Regions from separate parts of the Streptomyces colwelliae genome, predicted to be linked through region 3. Evidence: riboswitches for the same ligand, from Rfam matches in the RefSeq annotation. Region 3 holds a riboswitch; each other region holds the start of a gene.

Region 1 (4,191 bases), on a different contig from region 3:
ATGCCGCGCGAGGTGTCGGTGCGGCCGTTGCGGCAGGACTCGGTGAGGATGTACGAGGGGATGCCGAGCTTCTTCAGGGCGCCGGGGGTGAAGCCGCTGTCGTCGCGGAAGCCGTAGTTCCAGCCGGCGAAGACGAGGTCGGCGCGGGCGTCGAGGACGTTCTCCTTGGTGAGTTGGTCCTTGGACAGCCACTTCACCTTCTTGTAGCCGTCCTTCCAGGGGACGTCGGTGAGGTCTCCCTTGTCGTCGGGCATGGCGAACCCGGCCATGCGGTTCTCCAGGCCGAGGGCGAACATCAGCTCGGTGATGCCGACGTCGTTGGTGACGACCCGCTCGGGGACCGTCTTGTACGTCACCTTCCGGCCGCAGTTGGTGAGGGTGACGGCGGAGGATCTGGCGTTCTGCGGCGAGGGCTCGACCGTGGCGCCGCAACCGGCGGTGGCGGTCGCGGCGAGGCAGAGCGCGGCGGCAAGCAGCTTGCGCATGGGGGGTGTTGTCCTTCAAGCGATGGGCGTGGTGGGCGGGAGCAGGTCGAACAGGAGCTGGACGGCGCCGGTCTCCGGATGCCGTACCGGATGCGCGCGGACCCCGAACACCTCGGCGAGCAGGGCGGGTCGGAGGACGTCGTGCGGCGGGCCGGAGGCGACGATCCGGCCGTTCGCGATCACGTACAGCTGGTCGCAGTGGGCGGCGGCGAGATTGAGGTCGTGCAGGGCCGCCAGGACGGTCAGGCCGCTGCCGCGGACCATGGACAGCACGTCCAACTGGTGGGCGATGTCGAGGTGGTTGGTGGGTTCGTCGAGGACCAGGACGCGGGGGCGCTGGGCGAGTGCGCGGGCGATCAGGACGCGTTGCCTCTCGCCGCCGGACAGGGCGAGGAACCCGCGGTCGGCGAGGTGGGTGACGCGGGTGCGTGCCATGGCTCCGGCGCAGATCTCCCGGTCCGAGGCGGCGGTCCGGTCCCGGTGCGGCAGCCGTCCCATAGCGACCACTTCGGCGACGGTGAAGTCGAACTCGGCCGACGACTCCTGCGGCAGTGCGGCCAACTTGCGGGCGGCGGCGCGCGGTTCCATGGCGTGTACGTCGTCGCCGTCGAGCCGGATCACGCCGTCGGCCGGTCGCAGCGCCCGGTACACGCACCTCAACAGGGTCGACTTTCCACTGCCGTTGGGGCCGACGAGCCCGACAAAGGCCCCGCTGCCCGCCGAGAGCCGGATGTCGTGCACCAGCCGCACCGCGCCCGCGTCGACCGAGAGCCCCTCGATGTCGAGCCTCATCAACGCCCCCCGAACGCATAGCCGCCGCGCCGCATCAGCAGCAGGAACGCGGGCACTCCCACGACCGCGGTGATCACACCGACCGGCAGTTCGGCGGGCGCCAGCAGCAGCCGGGACAGTACGTCCGCCCACACCAGGAGCACCGCTCCGGCGAGCGGCGCGACCGCGAGGACCTTGCGGTGATCGGCGCCGACGAGCATCCGCACGAGGTGCGGGACCATCAGTCCGACGAAGCCGATGGCTCCGCTGACCGCGACGACCGTTCCCGTCACGGCGGCGGTCACGAGGAACAACTCCCGCCGTAGTCGGCCCGGTTGGACGCCGAGCGCGGCGGAGGTCTCGTCCCCCATCGCGAGGGCGTTGAGCGACTCCGCGCGCCACCGCAGCCACGCCCAGCCAGCCGCCACGGTGACGGCGGCCAACGGCACCTGCGCCCAGGTCGCCCCGCCCAGGCTCCCCAGCAGCCACATCATCGCCGAGCGGGCCGCCTCGCCCCGGGCCGCGCCGAACACCATGACGGTGGTGACGGCTTCGAAGCCGTACGCCAGCGCGGTGCCCGTCAGGATCAGCCGCAGCGGGGTGAGGCCGTGCGGCGAGCGGGCCACGGCGTAGACCAGGACCATGGCCGCGAGCGCCGAGGCGAACGCGGACACCGACAGCGCCCACACCCCCAGTCCGGCGAACGCGCCCAGCAGGATGACGGCGTTGGCGCCCACCGCCGCGCCCGAGGAGATGCCGAGCACGAACGGATCGGCGAGCGCGTTGCGGACCATGGCCTGTACGGCCACGCCGACGGCGGACAGTCCGGCCCCGACGACGGCCGCGAGGACGACCCGCGGCAGCCGGATCTCCCACACGATGGTGTAGGCGGCGGCGTCACCGGCCCGCACGGTCCCGCCGGTGACGCCGGCCCACAGGAACCGGAACATGTCCGCCGTGCCGATCCCGGCCGCGCCGAGACCGACGCCGCACACGAGGGAGACGCCGAGCAGGAGCAACAGCCCGAGCAGCAGAAGGTGTTGGGGTATCCGGCGAGGATCACGCCCTGGGCTCTGGACACGGCCTGAGCCGGTTCTCGGACGGAGGAGCACGGTCGGCGGTCCTTCACCTGGGGCCGCCTGGTGAGCCTCGATGGAGGAGACAGCCCGGACGACCGTGCCGGCCGCTCGGTCCCCTCTCGCAGTCCACGGCGAGCAGTCAACGGGTCGCACCACCCACGGGTAATCGGACTCGCGCGACGGCCAGAGGTCGCCACGCACACCGTTGCGGGTCAGCGCCGGATTCTCACCGGACTTCCCCCGCGGGAGGCTCGGGGAGCGTAACAAACGGCGCGGAGCATGCCGACGGCGCCTGAACCAACCTCTCCCGTCAGATGCCTGAGAACACCTGAGAACCCGGGGCGTCTGCCCTCGACATGGCGCCGGCCGGCTCCCGGCAGGTGGCACGCAGGGCGTCCAGCTTCTCCGCGTCGGTCGTCCCCACCGCCGCCGTGTACGTGACGATCCTGAGGTCGGTGCCGGCGGCCATCACGACGTCGAGGTCGAGGTCGACGGCTCCCACCCGGGGGTGTTCGACGGTCTTGCGGTCGCCGACGTGGGTACGAGCGGTGCCGTTGGACCAGAGGCGGGCGAAGCGCGGGCTGTCGCGCAGCATGTGGTCGACGAAGGCGGCGAGCCGCGCGTCATGGGGATGGGCGGCGGCCGTCACCCGCAGGTCGGCGACGAGGTCCTCCTCCTCGACCTCGTCGCCCGCCCAGGAGCGGACCGGCCAGGCCCCGATCGGTTCTCGCCCTCGTGCGGCGCTCGTCCGGAACATGCCGGCCACGAGGTTGTGCTCGATCCAGCCGTACGTACGGGGATCGCCGATCGTCTCGGACCACATCCCGTTCCAGCTGACGAGGGTCCAGTCGGCGGCGAACACCGCGGTGGGATTGCCCGCCAGCTGACCCACCAGCCGGTGCACCCTCGCGGGAACGTGCCGGGACACGTTCCCGGCCGGGGGCGGTGCGAGGTGGGCGCAGCGGAACAGGTGGTCGCGCTCGGACGGTTCGAGGCGTAGCGCCCTGGCCAGTGCGATGACCACCTGGGCCGAGGGGTTCCGGGCGCGGCCCTGTTCCAGCCGGACCACGTAGTCGACCGACAGGCCTGCCAGCCGGGCCAGTTCCTCCCGGCGCAGCCCGGGGATGCGCCGGTCCCCGCCCACCTCCAGCCCGCTGTCCCGCGGTGACACGCGCTCGCGCCACCCCCGCAGAGCGATGCCGAAGTGGTTCGTCCTAGCCGCCATGGAGCACATTGTCGTTCAACTGACACACGGCACCCGGCCGTTCGGCCCCCGCACGCCGGAGTCTTTACTCACCGCCGGCCGTGCTGTCGGCCCTCCCCGGCTACGACGTCGACGCGGCCGGCACAGCCTCGCCGGACTTCTCGGCGTCCGCGCCGTCGGCCCACCGTGCCCGGATGAACGCCCCGGCGGCGTCGAGCGCGGCGGCGCCCTCGTCGAGGAGCGAGGCGAACGCCTGGAAGACGTGCGGGACTTGGGGCCAGACCTGCAGTTCGACGTGGACGTCGTGCCCGGCGGCGCGCGCGGCGAGTCGTACGGCGTCGTCCAGGAGGATCTCGTAGGAGCCGACCTGGATGAACAGGGGTGCCAGGCCGGTCAGATCGGCGAAGACGGGGCTGGCGTGCGGGGTGGTGGGGTCGGTGTCGCGGAGGTAGTCGCGGGCGCGTGCGCGCAGGCCTTCCGGGGTCAGTGAGGCGTCGAGTGCCGCCTTGCTCACCGTGCTGTCGCCGGACACGCTCAGGTCGGCCCATGGGGAGAAGACAGCGGCCGATGACGGCTGGGGCAGGCCCGCGTCCTTGGCGGCGACCAGCGTCGCGGCGACGAGACCACCGCCCGCGGACTCACCGACAAAGGC
Region 2 (4,191 bases), on a different contig from region 3:
GGGACGCGCAGCTTGAAGAAGACGTCCTGGAGGCCCATCGCGCCCAGGCCGACCGGGCGCCAGCGGGCGTTGGAACGGCCCGCCTGCTCGGTCGGGTAGAAGTTGATGTCCACGACCCGGTCGAGGAAGGTGACCGCGGTACGGACCGTCTCGTCCAGCCGCTCCCAGTCGATGTCACCGTCGACCACGAACGCGCCCAGGTTCACCGAACCGAGGTTGCAGACCGCCGTCTCGCCGTCGTCCGTGACCTCCAGGATCTCCGTGCAGAGGTTCGAGGAGTGGACCGTGTGGCCCGGCTCGGCGGTCTGGTTGGCGGTGCGGTTGGCCGCGTCCTTGAAGGTCATCCAGCCGTTGCCGGTCTGCGCGAGGGTGCGCATCATGCGGCCGTAGAGGTCGCGGGCCGGGATGGTCTTCTTGGCCAGACCCTGCGCCTCGGCCTTGCGGTACGCGGCGTCGAACTCGTCGCCCCACAGGTCGACCAGCTCGGGCACGTCGGCGGGGGAGAAGAGCGACCAGTCGCCGTTCTCGTTCACCCGGCGCATGAACTCGTCCGGGATCCAGTGCGCCAGGTTCAGGTTGTGCGTACGACGGGCGTCCTCACCCGTGTTGTCCCGCAGCTCCAGGAACTCCTCGATATCGGAGTGCCAGGTCTCCAGGTACACCGCGGCCGCGCCCTTGCGCCGGCCGCCCTGGTTCACCGCGGCGACCGAGGCGTCCAGCGTCTTCAGGAACGGGACGATGCCGTTGGAGTGCCCGTTCGTCCCCCGGATCAGCGAACCGCGGCTGCGGATACGGGAGTACGACAGCCCGATGCCACCGGCGTGCTTCGAGAGGCGGGCGACCTGGTGGTACCGGTCGTAGATGGAGTCCAGCTCGTCCAGCGGGGAGTCGAGCAGGTAGCAGGACGACATCTGAGGGTGCCGGGTGCCGGAGTTGAAGAGCGTGGGGGAGGACGGGAGGTAGTCGAGGCGGCTCATCAGGCGGTAGAGCGCGGCTACTTCGTCCAGGGCGCGGGTGCTGTCGTCCTCGGCGAGACCGGCGGCCACGCGCAGCATGAAGTGCTGGGGGGTCTCGATCACCTTGCGGGTGATCGGGTGCCGCAGGAGGTAACGGCTGTACAGCGTACGGAGCCCGAAGTAGCCGAAGCGGTCGTCGGCCTCCGTGTCGATCAGCGCGTCGAGACGGGCCGCGTGCAGCGTCGCGAACTCGGCGGTGCGGTCCGCGATGAGGCCCTCGCGGTGGCCGACGGCGACGGATTCGGTGAACGTCGTGACGCCCTGGGAGGCGGCCTCGGCGGCGATGCTGACCGTCAGCAGCCGGGCGGCCAGCCGGGAGTAGACGGGGTCCTCGGAGATGAGGCCGGCGGCCGCCTCCGTGGCCAGTTCGCGCAGTTCCGCCACGTCCGCGTGCGCGGACCGGCCGCGCAACGTGGCGGCGGCGACCCGGCCGGGGTCGGCGTCGGGAAGGTCGGCGGTCAGCTCGGTCAGGGTCCGCAGGATCGCGGTACCGGGGCCGTCGGCTCCGGGAACGGTCGCTCCGGGAACGGCCGTACCAGGAACGTCGGTTCCGGTTCCGGTCGCGTTCGCTACGGTCGCCTCGTTCACCTGGGTCGCTGATGCCGGCTCTGCTGGCGCGATGGTCACGGTGGGGCTCTCCCTCGCTCGGCACGGGGCCTCGCTGAGGGCAGGCGGCAGCACACGAGCGCACGGGGCGTCGCGTCCACCGGCCCACTCCACGAGGCCCGGACGTCATGCGCCCTGGCCGGGTGGCCGGACGCGCGCCGTCGGCAGGTCCTCGGACTGACCAGGCGTGCATATGCACGCAAGTACACCGTTGCGGGACAGTTCCGGATTCGCACCGGATTCCCCTGCGGCGACAGCGAGCATGAGCATACATCTTGTGCTCGCCTGTCACGCCACCACCAGATGTTGTGTCGCGGTGGTTTCAGAGTGTCAGCTTGTAGGTGAGCAGAGTGAGATCGTCCAGGTGTGGCACGGGGTTCCAGTCGCGGTCGGGGGTGCGGACGAAACCGAGGCGTTCGTAGATGCGGTGGGCCGCGTGCATGGAGCTCTGGGTCGACAGGACTACGGCCGTGCAGCCCTCCGTGGCTCGGGCGCGGTCGAGGCAGGCGCGGACGAGGGCCTCGCCGGCGCCGCGGCCTCGGGCGGTGCGGGTGATTGCCAGTGCGCGGATTTCTGCCTCGCCGGGGCGGGCTATGTCGGCGACTGGGCCGGGGCCTTGGACGAAGGTGACTCCGCCGAGGAGGTGGTCGCCGTCCACCGCGACGAGAACCTCGGCGGCTGCGGCTCGGCTTGCTACGTCCTTCAGTACGGGGAGGTACGGGTCGGTCTCGCCGTAGTCGAGTAGGCCGTCGTCGAGGTAGGCGTGGGCTGTGAGGGTGCCGAGGGGTTCGTACTCGTCGGGGTGGGCCTGCCGGATCACGATGTCCATGTGATCGAGTGTGCCGGAGGGGTACGACAACGGGCCGCCGTTTTTCTTGCTGTCGGCGGCCCGCTGCGGGTTGTGTGTGGCTGGTCGCGCAGTTCCCCGCGCCCCTGGGAAATTCAGGCGCCGGCGATTACGGGGAGCTCCTCTTTTACCCCCGGGTCGCCTGCGTCTGCCGTGTAGTCGCCGGGGTTGGTCTCGTCGATGCCCTCGGGGGCCTTGAACGCCTTCAAGGCGAACGTGAGGACCACCGTCACCACGACGTTCAGGACGAATGCCGTCAGGCCGATGTAGCCGATCTCACCGATGCCCGGGATCTCCTTCGCGGAGCCGCCGAAGTGGGACTGGGTCGGGGAGGCCACGCCGTACGCGGCGAGGGTGCCGTAGATCATGCCGGTCGCCCAGCCGGCGAGGAGGGCCCAGCGGTGGGGCCAGCGGGTGAAGAGGCCGCCCACCAGGGACGGGAAGGTCTGGAGGATCCAGATGCCGCCGAGGAGTTGGAAGTTGATGGCGACCGTCTTGTCCATCGTCAGGACGAAGGCCAGGGCGCCTACCTTCACCAGGAGCGAGACGATCTTGGAGACCTTTGTCTCCTGGGCGGGGGTCGCGTCCGGTTTGATGAAGTCCTTGTAGATGTTGCGGGTGAAGAGGTTCGCCGCCGCGATGGACATGATGGCCGCGGGGACCAGGGCGCCGATGCCGATCGCCGCGAAGGCCACGCCCGCGAACCAGTCCGGGAACATGTTCTCGAACAGCTGCGGGATGGCCAGTTGGCCGTTGGTGACCTTGACGCCCGCCGCGATCGCCATGAAGCCGAGCAGCGCGAGCAGGCCCAGCATCAGTGAATACAGCGGCAGGATCGTGGTGTTGCGGCGGATCACGTTGCGGCTCTTGGAGGACAGGGTCGCGGTGATCGAGTGGGGGTACATGAACAGGGCCAGTGCCGAGCCCAACGCCAGTGTGGCGTACGTCCATTGGCCCGCCGGTGCGGGGACGAGTCCGCCCGCTCCCGCCGCCTTGAACTTGGCGCCCGCCGCGCTGAAGATGTCGTCGAAGCCGCCGAGCTTGATCGGGATGTAGATGATCGCCACCGCGATCACGATGTAGATCAGGCCGTCCTTCACGAACGCGATCAGCGCGGGCGCCCGTAGACCCGATGAATAGGTGTACGCGGCCAGCACCGCGAACGCGATCAGCAGCGGCAGGTCCTTCACGAACCAGTTGGAACTCGCGCTGCCGCCCACCCCCATGACGTCCAACACGGCCTGGATGCCGACCAGTTGGAGCGCGATGTACGGCATCGTCGCGAGGATGCCGGTGACCGCCACCGCCAGCGAAAGACCCTTCGAGCCGAAGCGGCCGCGTACGAAGTCCGAGGTCGTCACGTAGCCGTGCTTGTGCGACACCGACCAGAGGCGGGGGAGGAACGTGAAGATGAGGGGGTACACGAGGATCGTGTAGGGCACCGCGAAGAAGCCGGCCGCGCCCGCCGCGTAGACCGCCGCCGGGACCGCCACGAACGTATACGCCGTGTAGAGGTCGCCGCCGAGCAGGAACCAGGTGACCCAGGTGCCGAACGACCGTCCGCCCAGGCCCCATTCGTCGAGGCTCTGCTCGTTGTCGGCCCGGCGCCAGCGTGCCGCCAGGAAGCCCAGGACCGTGACGGCCAGGAAGAAGAAGATGAAGACGCCGAGAGCGACGCCGTTCACGCCGTCGTTCACCGGTTGCCTCCGTGGCGGGTCCGCT
Region 3 (4,191 bases):
ACAGTCGTGGTGGGCGCCCTTCTCGGGCCTCTCAGCGCCACGCTTCTACGAGTACCTCGGTTTCGAGACGGCCGCCTCGTCCTTGCGTACATACCACCCGGTCGTCATTCCCGGCCTCCTGCACACCGAGGAGTACGCGGACGCTCTGGGAGCTCCCGAAATGCCCGACGCGGCCCTTCGGCGCAAGATCGTCGAGTTCCGCACCGCCCGGCAGGAGCGGGTCTTCGACGAGGAAACCGGCGTCGACAAGCTGCACTTCGTGGTGGACGAAGCGGCTCTACGGCGCAGAATCGGTGAACCCGACGTCATGCGTCGGCAGTTGCAGCACCTCAAGAACATGGCTGAGCATCCACGCGTCACCCTTCAGGTGCTGCCGTTCTCGGCCGGTGCTCTGTTGAGCACGCAGACCGCGTTCATCCTGCTCAGCTTCAAGGACGAGGAAGACCTGATCTACCTCGAGTTCTCCCAGGCCAGCTCCATCGCCACCAGGGACAACTTCGAACTCGTGGCCAATTTCCAGGACTCCTTCGAGCAGTTGCGGAATCTCGCCTACAGCGAGAACCAGGCACTCGATCTGATCGACGATGCCAAGGAAGCCTTCAGCGTGGACTGACCCGGAGCCCCACGGCTCGGGCACAGCAGGGGGAGGGTCGGCGATGCCGCTCTTCGATTGGCAAGGGCTCATGCGGCACTTCCTCGCTGCCTTGACCACTGCCGACACCCCTGGTCGGACCGCCCCCAGCGACACACACGCCACCACGCCGTCTTCCGCACCCGAGGCCCCAGCGGCACCAGACCCCCTGCAAGGGGAGCCCTCCAGCGAGACCCCCTCCACTCAGGAGGAGTGGAACCATCCCACGGTCCACGACCTGTTCGCCGTAGGCATGAAGGACAAAGGCCAGGCCGAGACGCTGGACGGCCTCCTGGATGCGGAGCACGAGCGGGTGCTCCGCACCCGAGACCAGGAGCTGAAGGGCTTCCTGGCCAAAAGTGGCTGTCTCACTCTGTGTACCGCGCTCTTCGTGGGAAGCCTGGTGATATCCATGCGCATCGCGAAGGGCATCGATCTCCACCAGATCAGGCTTTCGCCCACCATGCACGTAGCACTGGTCTCGGTGGGCAGCGCGTTCCTGACCGGGACGATCGGATGGCTCATACGCAAGCTCCGTGATCGACCGCGGCGGAGGAGCAGAACCGGGAGTCTCAACGACCGGACGGAGAACGGCGGTCGGCCCTCGCCCGGGACGCGGACCGATGACCCGCGGCAAGGCAGTGGAAGGTGACCGGCGCGAATCCCCACGCGACCCCGGCACCCGCCGCCACTACCGCCGAGGTGACGAGCCAGACGGTGAACCGCTCCTGGACTCCGTCGAAGAGAAGTGAGGTCAGGGCCCCGACAGCCGTGGCCACGGCTCCGCACACGGCGCAGTATGAGAGCAGCGCGAGCCGTTTCCGCTCGGCATTACTTCCCTTGCCCGGCGGCGGTCGTTCACTCTCGGCCCCCATTTTTGCCCCCAGCCTCTCGCGGCTCACGCTGGACGGGTTACGTCGCCCCCGGATCTGCCCGCTGCCACCGCTGTCACAAACGTGGACCACACCGTGCTGGTCACGACCATATGCGGCTGCCGACGGTTCTTGGAATCGCGCACCCATACCTCGTCTCCGGGACAGGCGACTTCGACACAGTCCCCGCTCAAACTGGTGTAGCTGCTCTTCTGCCAACGCCACGCGGACGCCCCGTCGGCCACACCGCCTCCCCCATGTCGAGCCTCAACCCATGTCACGGCACGCCCACCCGGTCGACGCACACTAGTCCCGGACAGCGAGGGCACGACAGCAAGTTGCCGGATTGGCCGCACCAGGACTCGACCGGATGAGACCTGCCCGCGGATGTTCTGTATCGCTCCCCTGCCGTTGTCTCCAATTCTACGAACCGTGCCGTCGCTGCCTAGCCTGAATCCGGACCAGTGTGCGTCTCAGCACACTCCTCCGTCCCAGGTCAACAGCAAGTTGACGCCCCTTCCAACAGCATGGTGGACTGCCGGAGCCATGTACGGCGGCAGGAGAGGAAGCCGGTGTGAATCCGGCGCGGTCCCGCCACTGTCACCGGGGTAGGTAGCCCCGGGAGCCAGGAACTCTCACCGCCGGTCTCGTCGAACCAGGGCGTGGACACCCTGAGTGAGGACATACCGCCATGCTCGGCTGCCGTTCGAGGTCCCGTACCAACGCAGTGTCCGACCCAGCGATCGGCTGACCCGATGCGTGCCGATCGCGTCTTCGCGTACGGCGCCGCCGCCGGCCTCCTCGGCGACCACCTGCTCGGCGATCCCCGCCGCGGGCATCCGGTCGCCGCGTTCGGCCGTGCCGCCGGTGCCGTGGAACGCCTGCTGTGGCGCGACCACCGAGGCTGGGGCGCCCTGCACACCGCTGTGTGCGTCGGTGGCACCATCACCCTCGCCGCCGCGGCCACTTCGGCCCTACGACCGTCCCGTACGGCCTCTGCCGCGCTCACCGCCGCCGCCACCTGGGCCGTCGTCGGCGGGACCTCCCTCGCGCGCGAGGCCGGGGTCGTCGGGCGCGCGCTGGAGGCCGGGGACATCGATGCCGCACGGGCGCGCCTGCCGCACCTCTGCGGACGGGACCCGCAGTCCCTCGACGCCGACGGGATCGCCCGGGCCGTCGTCGAGTCCGTCGCCGAGAACACGTCCGACGCGGTCGTCGGCGCCCTGGTCTGGGGCGGCATCGCGGGCGTCCCTGGCCTGCTCGGCTTCCGGGCCGTGAACACGCTCGACGCCATGGTCGGCCACAAGTCGGCCAAGTACCGCCGCTACGGCTGGGCTTCGGCCCGCCTCGACGACGTCGCCGGCTGGCCGGGCGCCCGCCTCACCGCCGCCCTCGCGACCGTCGCGGGCGGCGACCCGCGCCGCGCCGCCCGCGCCTGGCGCACCGACGCCCGCAAACACCCGAGCCCCAACGCCGGGCCCGTGGAGGCCTCCTTCGCGGGAGCCCTCGGCGTACGCCTCGGCGGGACGCTCTCCTACGGCGGCCGGGTCGAGCACCGGCCCGTGCTCAACGGCGACGGACGCGCCGTCGCCGTACCGGACATCGCGCGTGCCGTACGGCTGTCCCGGCGCGTCGGTCTGCTCGCGCTCGGGGTTAGTGTCGCCGGGCGGCTCCTCGTGAAGGGAAGCAAGTCATGAGCGGCGGCGGGCTATTGGTGGCCGGGACCACCTCGGACGCCGGGAAGAGTGTCGTCACCGCCGGGATCTGCCGGTGGCTCGTGCGGCAGGGTGTGAAGGTCGCGCCGTTCAAGGCGCAGAACATGTCCCTGAATTCGTTCGTCACGCGCGAGGGCGCCGAGATCGGGCGGGCGCAGGCCATGCAGGCGCAGGCCTGCCGGATCGAGCCGACCGCGCTGATGAATCCCGTGCTGCTGAAGCCGGGCAGCGACCGGAGCAGTCAAGTCGTGCTCATGGGCAAACCCGTGGGCGAGATGAGTGCCCGTGGCTATCACGGCGGACGGCAAGAGGCCCTGCTCGGGACCGTGTTGGACTGTCTCGCCGAGTTGCGGGGCACGTATGACGCGGTGATCTGTGAGGGGGCCGGTTCGCCCGCCGAGATCAATCTGCGGCGGACCGACATCGTGAACATGGGCATCGCGCGCAATGCCGGGCTGCCCGTTCTCGTCGTCGGCGACATCGACCGCGGCGGCGTCTTCGCCTCCTTCTTCGGGACGGTCGCGCTGCTGTCGCCCGAGGACCAGGCGTTCGTCGCCGGGTTCCTCGTCAACAAGTTCCGGGGCGATGTGTCGTTGCTGGAGCCGGGGTTGGAGATGCTGCTCGGCCTCACCGGGCGGCGGACGTACGGCGTGCTGCCGTACCGGCACGGGCTCGGGATCGACGAGGAGGACGGGCTGCGCATCTCGCTGCGCGGCACCGTGCGCGAGTCCAGCACCGCGCCGCCGGTCGGCGAGGACGTGCTGCGGGTCGCCGTCTGCGCGATCCCCCTCATGTCCAACTTCACCGACGTGGACGCGCTGGCCGCCGAACCGGGCGTCGTGGTGCGGTTCGTGGACCGGCCGGAGGAACTGGCCGACGCGGACCTCGTCGTCGTCCCCGGCACCCGGGGGACGGTGAAGGCCCTGGAGTGGCTGCGGGAGCGCGGCCTCGCGGACGCCCTCGTCCGCCGGGC

What was found. A riboswitch is a leader RNA that binds a small molecule or an ion and turns the genes downstream of it on or off. The one in region 3 is predicted to bind cobalamin.
Region 1: linked by a shared signal. The riboswitch ahead of ACNFOC_RS02160 (FecCD family ABC transporter permease) and the one ahead of ACNFOC_RS34025 (cobalamin biosynthesis protein) in region 3 are both predicted to bind cobalamin.
Region 2: linked by a shared signal. The riboswitch ahead of ACNFOC_RS04030 (ribonucleoside-diphosphate reductase subunit alpha) and the one ahead of ACNFOC_RS34025 (cobalamin biosynthesis protein) in region 3 are both predicted to bind cobalamin.

What each region holds. Positions count from the first base shown of each region.
Region 1 covers NZ_JBLTJC010000005.1:69,846-74,036, forward strand. Annotated here, with positions in the region: gene ACNFOC_RS02150 (ABC transporter substrate-binding protein) at 1-485, opposite strand, end outside; gene ACNFOC_RS02155 (ABC transporter ATP-binding protein) at 501-1,277, opposite strand; gene ACNFOC_RS02160 (FecCD family ABC transporter permease) at 1,277-2,368, opposite strand; cobalamin riboswitch at 2,476-2,619, opposite strand; gene ACNFOC_RS02165 (helix-turn-helix domain-containing protein) at 2,646-3,560, opposite strand; gene ACNFOC_RS02170 (alpha/beta hydrolase) at 3,661-4,191, opposite strand, start outside.
Region 2 covers NZ_JBLTJC010000011.1:12,142-16,332, forward strand. Annotated here, with positions in the region: gene ACNFOC_RS04030 (ribonucleoside-diphosphate reductase subunit alpha) at 1-1,643, opposite strand, end outside; cobalamin riboswitch at 1,769-1,892, opposite strand; gene ACNFOC_RS04035 (GNAT family N-acetyltransferase) at 1,945-2,451, opposite strand; gene mctP (monocarboxylate uptake permease MctP) at 2,565-4,166, opposite strand; gene ACNFOC_RS04045 (DUF3311 domain-containing protein) at 4,163-4,191, opposite strand, start outside.
Region 3 covers NZ_JBLTJC010000214.1:6,038-10,228, forward strand. Annotated here, with positions in the region: gene ACNFOC_RS34010 (helix-turn-helix domain-containing protein) at 1-613, shown strand, start outside; gene ACNFOC_RS34015 (hypothetical protein) at 885-1,283, shown strand; gene ACNFOC_RS34020 (DUF397 domain-containing protein) at 1,530-1,859, opposite strand; cobalamin riboswitch at 2,018-2,160, shown strand; gene ACNFOC_RS34025 (cobalamin biosynthesis protein) at 2,259-3,200, shown strand; gene ACNFOC_RS34030 (cobyric acid synthase) at 3,197-4,191, shown strand, end outside.